DNA from 3 places in the Pseudarthrobacter sp. MOO13 genome. Region 1 is predicted to be linked to each of the others. Evidence: predicted binding sites of a transcription regulator. Region 1 holds the regulator's gene; each other region holds the start of a gene.
The links. The regulator HrcA, encoded in region 1, represses chaperone genes, less so after heat shock. The targets are predictions, from matches to a motif close to TTNGCACTCGNNNNNNNCGAGTGCNAA.
Positions count from the first base shown of each region.

Region 2: groES (co-chaperone GroES) is a predicted target of HrcA. The motif match lies at 756-782, and genes of this name have one in related genera.
Region 3: AC4EEO_RS05460 (FmdB family zinc ribbon protein) is a predicted target of HrcA. The motif match lies at 981-1,007, and genes of this name have one in related genera.

Region 1 covers NZ_CM177848.1:1,893,882-1,896,076, forward strand. Annotated here, with positions in the region: gene AC4EEO_RS08795 (DUF3097 domain-containing protein) at 1-73, opposite strand, end outside; gene hrcA (heat-inducible transcriptional repressor HrcA) at 247-1,260, shown strand; gene dnaJ (molecular chaperone DnaJ) at 1,345-2,195, shown strand, end outside.
Region 2 covers NZ_CM177848.1:1,130,729-1,132,923, forward strand. Annotated here, with positions in the region: gene AC4EEO_RS05350 (THUMP-like domain-containing protein) at 1-259, opposite strand, end outside; gene AC4EEO_RS05355 (hypothetical protein) at 313-693, shown strand; gene groES (co-chaperone GroES) at 939-1,232, shown strand; gene groL (chaperonin GroEL) at 1,312-2,195, shown strand, end outside.
Region 3 covers NZ_CM177848.1:1,157,457-1,159,651, forward strand. Annotated here, with positions in the region: gene cpaB (Flp pilus assembly protein CpaB) at 1-559, opposite strand, end outside; gene AC4EEO_RS05460 (FmdB family zinc ribbon protein) at 671-925, opposite strand; gene AC4EEO_RS05465 (5-formyltetrahydrofolate cyclo-ligase) at 1,038-1,658, opposite strand; gene galU (UTP--glucose-1-phosphate uridylyltransferase GalU) at 1,762-2,195, shown strand, end outside.

The DNA of each region.
Region 1 (2,195 bases):
CCACGGGAACCTCCGGCAGTTCGGTCCGGGCAGGGGCGGAAATCCCGCGGGGGCCCCAGTTCTGGTAGTCCATGGATTCGATCCGCCTCGCATTAGGTCCTCACCCCCGGAGTTTCGCCCGGAGCGGTACCAATGCTAACAACGGGCCGAGGCATAATAGACTGTTAGCACTGAGGCATGTCGAGTGCTAACCCCTGGGCGGCACCGGACGGGGCACGCGCCCCGGACCGTGGATGGAGGTGGAGAGTGAGCGAGCCACGCAAACTGGAAGTGCTGCGGGCGATCGTGGAGGACTACGTCCACTCCCGCGAGCCGGTCGGCTCAAAGGCGCTGGTGGAGCGCCATCATCTCGGTGTGTCCAGCGCCACGATCCGCAACGACATGGCGGCGCTGGAGGATGAGGGCCTGATCACCGCGCCGCACACCAGCGCAGGGCGGATACCCACGGACAAGGGCTACCGCCTGTTCGTGGACCAGATCTCGGCGGTCAAGCCACTGTCGGCCGCAGAGCGGCGGGCCATCCAATCACTCCTGGAAGGAGCGGACGACCTCGACGACGTCCTGGACCGCACGGTCCGCCTCCTGTCCCAGCTGACCAACCAGGTGGCAGTGGTCCAGTACCCGCACTTGAGCAGGGCCCTGGTCCGCCACATCGAATTCGTGCTGCTGGCACCGCGCAAAGTACTCGTGGTGCTGATTGCCAACAGCGGCAAAGTCGAGCAGCGCGTGATCGACGTCGGCCAGGACCTCGGTGACGAGGCGCTGGCGGAGTTGCGGACCCGGTTCCTCGGGGCCTTGGGCGGCACGTCGCTGAGCCACCTCGCGCAGGCCTTGCCCGCCGTCGTCGCCGCCGCGCCGCACCCTCAGCGCCAGGCCGCGCACGCACTCGCGCTTGGGCTGGAGGTTTTGGCCCAGAGCAGCCGGGAAGACCGGATGGTCATGGCCGGAACGGCCAACCTGGCCCGGTCCAACGTAGACTTTCCACTCAGCATCGGCCCGGTGCTCGAAGCACTCGAGGAGCAGGTGGTGATGCTGCGGCTGCTGAGCGAAATGGCACAGGACCACCGCGGCGTGGCCGTCAGCATCGGACGGGAGAACCCTTACGACGGCCTCGCGGAGGCATCGGTGGTGGCCACAGGCTACGGCCCTGACAGCGCCGCGAAGGTAGGGATCCTTGGCCCGACACGGATGGACTACCCCACCACCATGGCCGCCGTCAGGGCCGTGGCCCGCTACCTTTCCAGGATTTTGGGGCCCTGATCCTCCGTTGCCGGACCACGTCCGGCAACGGGACCGGACACCGGGCCCAACGGCACGCAGTACAACAAGGAAGAGATACGAACTTTGAGCAGCCACTATGACGTCCTTGGAGTCTCCCCCGAAGCTACGGGCGAAGAAATCAAAAAGGCCTACCGCAAACTGGCCCGCACCCTCCACCCGGACGTAAACCCCGGGGCGGACGCGTCGGAACGCTTCAAGGCAGTCACTCACGCCTACGAGGTCCTCTCCGACCCCCAGAAGCGCCGCATCTACGACACCACCGGCAATGAGAACGGAACGGACAACGGCTTCGGCGGTGCGGGCTACGCGGGCCAAGGGTTCGCGTTCCAGGACATCTTCGACACCTTCTTCGGCGCCGGCGGCACGTCCGGTCCGGCGTCCCGGGTGCGCAGGGGCCAGGACGCGCTCATCAGCGTCCGGATCGACCTCCGCGACGCCGTCTTTGGCGTCAACAAGAAGCTCGAAGTGGACACCGCCGTCGTCTGCCCCACCTGCGACGGATCGTGCTGCCGTCCCGGCACGCACCCCGAGCGCTGCGATATCTGCGGCGGCAGCGGCCAGGTCCAGCGTGCTGTCCGCTCCATTCTTGGCCAGGTCATGACGGCGGCCCCCTGCGGCACCTGCGAAGGCTTCGGCACGGTCATCAAGGATCCCTGCAACGAATGCAGCGGCCAGGGCCGCATCCGCAGCCGCCGCTCACTGACCATCAAGGTCCCTGCCGGTGTTGCCACCGGAACCCGCATCCAGCTCTCCGGGCAAGGCGAAGCCGGCCCCGCCGGTGGCCCCGCAGGCGACCTCTACGTGGAGATCCGGGTCAACAACGACGCCACCTATGTCCGCGAAGGCGATGACCTGCACGCCACTTTGCACATCCCCATGACAGCGGCTGCCCTCGGCACGGACGTCAGCCTGGA
Region 2 (2,195 bases), 760 kb from region 1:
TCAGGCGGGTGGCCTGCTCCAGGCCTGCCTGGGTGAAGAGCATCTGGCGGGCGAACTCACCGAACTTCGCCTCGGCCTTGGTGCGCAGCCGCGACTGGGTCAGGACGGCGGAGACCAGCCCGGCAGGATGGCCGGCCTTCCGGAGCGCGGAGTTGAGTTCGAAGGAATCCTCGTCCCGGTATGGGCCCAGGGAGGCCAACAGCTCCCAGCCTTCGGGGGTCAGCAGCGGTGCGATCTGGTCCTGGGGAGCGTGAGCCATGGGTTCCAGCCTAGTGGAGGAGCGCATGCGGGGTTGCCGATAGTGTGGACACCATGGATGAAACCGCAGCCCCCGGGGACACCGGCGAACACGACCCCAAGGAACGGGGTCCTGCCCGGTTTGCCCGCCCGGTCCTGATCGCCGCGGCCGTGGTGGCACTGGTGTGCATCGCGCTTCTGGTGATCATCTTTGTCCTGGACACATTCAACGCCACTGTCTACTCGGTGGGCGGCAACGACATCTCGGACAACACGCAGGAAGCCCGCGACATCCGCGGACTGTACGACGGCGCGCGGGCAGGGAGCATCTTCTTCCTGGTGGCCGCACTGCTCGCCGCGGCCGCTGCGGGCTGGGTGCTGTTCCGTAGCCGGAAGCAGGGTGGCAGTGATGCCGACGGCGGCGAAGACGTGGACTTCGACGATCTGGGCCGCTGAAGCTGCCTGGGCCCCCGCTGCTTCCGAAACCGCGCCCAACGGAATACGCCGATGACGAAAAACTGGCACTCGCCTTGACCGAGTGCTAACCCTTACATAGAGTTTCAATTAGCACTCTCCCCCGGAGGGTGCTAACACATGAAGAGCTGCCAGCCAGGCTGCTGCCGGCACCGCGACGACGGTTTGCCAGCCACGGCGGAAAGCTTTCCAGTCCACGAATTTGCTGACGAAAAGGAGAGGTCCGAGTGTCGGTCTCTATTAAGCCTCTTGAGGATCGTATTGTTGTCCGCCCGCTCGAAGCCGAGCAGACCACGGCTTCCGGCCTGGTCATCCCGGACTCCGCACAGGAGAAGCCGCAGGAAGGCGAAGTTGTTGCAGTGGGCCCCGGCCGCTTCGAAGACGGCAACCGCGTTCCTGTCGACGTAGCCGTTGGCGACGTCGTCATCTACTCCAAGTACGGCGGAACCGAAGTCAAGACCGGCGGCACCGAGTACCTCGTGCTGTCCGCCCGCGACGTCCTGGCGATCGTCGTCAAGTAACTCTTTCGGATCCCCGTGCCGCCGGCCACGCTTATGCTGGCCGGCAGTGCGGGGTTTCTGTCTTTGAAAGGACAAAACCATGGCAAAGCAGCTTGCGTTTGACGACGCTGCACGCCGGGCCCTCGAGGCCGGCATCGATAAGCTCGCCAACACCGTCAAGGTGACGCTCGGCCCCCGCGGCCGCAACGTCGTCCTGGACAAGAAGTGGGGCGCCCCCACCATTACGAACGACGGCGTCACCATCGCCCGCGAAGTCGAACTGGACGACCCCTACGAGAACCTTGGCGCCCAGCTGGCCAAGGAAGTCGCCACCAAGACCAACGACGTTGCCGGTGACGGCACCACCACCGCCACCGTCCTGGCACAGGCCCTGGTCAAGGAAGGCCTGCGCAACGTTGCCGCCGGTGCTGCCCCCGGCCAGATCAAGCGCGGCATCGAGGTTTCGGTTGAAGCCGTCGCCGCCCGCCTGCTGGAGAACGCACGCCCCGTCGAGGGCACCCAGGTTGCCAACGTTGCCGCCATCTCGGCGCAGAGCGACGAAATCGGCGAACTCCTCGCCGAGGCCTTCGGCAAGGTGGGCAAGGATGGCGTCATCACCATCGAAGAGTCCTCCACCACCCAGACCGAACTGGTCCTCACCGAGGGCATGCAGTTCGACAAGGGCTACCTGTCCCCGTACTTCGTCACCGACGCAGAACGCCAGGAAGCCGTCCTCGAGGACGCCCTGATCCTGATCAACCAGGGCAAGATCTCCTCCATCCAGGAATTCCTGCCGCTGCTGGAAAAGGCGCTGCAGAGCTCCAAGCCGCTGTTCATCATCGCCGAGGACGTCGACGGCGAGGCCCTGTCCACGCTGATCGTCAACCGCATCCGCGGCACCCTGAACGTCGTGGCCGTCAAGGCACCGGGCTTCGGTGACCGCCGCAAGGCCATGCTCCAGGACATCGCCACCCTCACCGGCGC
Region 3 (2,195 bases), 740 kb from region 1:
ACGCCAGCACCTCGGAGGGGCCTTGCTGGTCAAACCCGTTGGCAGATGTGAGCACCACATTGACCAACTGGCCCGGGGCCACCAGCTGAATGGAGGACGGGTCCGCCATGCGGAGCGGAACCGCGACCGAGCCCGGAGGCGTCCCAACGAGAAGGCCCGGTCCCAGGAGTTGGGCGTCGGTAACGAGCTGGCCCTTTCGTAACGGACCGGCGAGCTGCTTGCCGGCGGCTGCAGCAGTGTCTTGGAGGAAGCCCTCCGCCACCATCCCGGGCGGCACATGAACGCTGGCCAAATCTGCCGCCGTCACAGCGGTACCTGCCGGAAGATCCCGCGCAGCAGCAAGTGCTGTCACGGTCGAGAGCGGAGCCGGCGTCAGTTGATTGACAGTGATGGCCGCCGCTGCACACAGGACCAGGGCGGCGGCCAGGCGGCGGTTGCGGCCCAGCCAGGACGCAACCCGCGCCGGGATGGGGTGGTTGGCCTTGGCGGGACGGCCGGTGGTGCGGGACGTCGTGGGAATCCGGAGGCTGTCGCGGCCGCGGCGTGGATATGCAGGCATGCGCCCACGCTATGGGCAGCCGAAGCGGCAGGACAGTGGTGGCTGCAGCTATGTGGACAAAGGCGGCCGGCGCCCGAAGGTGCCGGCCGTCGTCGTCATCAGTGCTTGGGGCTAGCTGGCCGCTGCAGCCGGGGCTGGCGATGCCGCCGGCGTCGCTGCCGGGGCGGGGGAGACCGAGCTGCCCTTGGAGTCGCGGGAGTCGGTACGGTAGAAACCTGAGCCCTTGAAAACCACACCCACGCTGTTGAACTTCTTGCGCAACGTGCCCTCGCATTCGGGGCAGGATGTCAGGCTGCTGTCCGAGAACGACTGGACGATATCGAAGGCGTGGCCGCAATCCTTGCAGGCATAAGCATATGTTGGCACTGGTGCTCCTCCTCTTGGGCAAACGAGAGGTCCCGTGCTGCCACCCGGTAATCCGTTAGCAGTCGCAGGGCCTGAGTGCTAATTCTATCACTGCGCCCGGAAGGGACCGGGCTCAGCCGCCACCCGCCAGGCCCCGGTACCCGGAAGGCATCAGGACACCCGGGACCGGGCGGTCGAATTCCTCGGCAGGAATCCGCCCCGCGGGAAGCAATTCACTGTCGTAGATAACAGCGGCCAGCGGTATTTCCTTCCCGCCAGTGGCGAGATGCCCCAGGAAGGTGTCGTAGTAGCCGCCCCCCTGGCCGATCCTGTTGCCTGACAGGTCCACGGCAGTGGCGGGAATGATGAGCGCCGCTGCGCTTCCGGCCGCGTCGGGCCCGTGCCGTCTCCCGGCGGGTTCCAGGATGGGCGCGTACCGGCTGCGTTCGAAGCTGGTGTCCGGGGTCCAGAACACCCAGCTCAGCTCCCGGCCCGGCTCGCATACCGGAAGCAGGACCTCGTGGCCGCTGCCGTGCAGCGCCTTGACCAGCGGCATGGTGGGCGGTTCCTTGCCGACACCCAGGTAGACGCATACGGTGCCTGGGCGCCCCGCAGTGACGGATGCTGCCCAGGCTTCCCCGTGGCGAGCCAATGCCGAACCGGCGGCGTCCAGCTCCGCCTCCGTCAGCGCGGCGCGCCGGCGCCGGTGGGCCGCCCGGATATCGTCCTTGGCGGGATTCGTCTGCTCCTGCATGGTGTCCTTCCTTGGTACCGGCGTTCCGCGGCGTCACGGGCGGATGACGGCCCGCTGTGCCGGTGGTTACTGAAATGCTTGACGCTGACGTTAGATTAGTCCGGTGACTACCAGTAACCCCAGAGTCCGCAAAGCCGTCATCCCAGCAGCGGGCCTGGGCACCAGGTTCTTGCCGGCCACCAAGGCAATGCCGAAGGAAATGCTCCCCGTCGTGGACAAACCTGCCATCCAGTACGTGGTGGAGGAAGCCGTCCATGTGGGCCTGAACGACATCCTGATGATTACGGGCCGAAACAAGCGTGCTCTGGAAGACCACTTCGACCGCGTGCCCTCGCTCGAATCGACGCTTGCCGACAAGGGCGACACGGAGAAGCTCGCCTCCATCCAGGCAGCCAGCCAGTTGGGCGACATCCACTACGTCCGGCAAGGCGACCCGCACGGCCTGGGCCACGCCGTGCTCCGCGCCAAACAACACGTCGGCGACGAAGCCTTCGCTGTCCTGCTGGGTGATGACCTCATCGATGCCCGTGACGAACT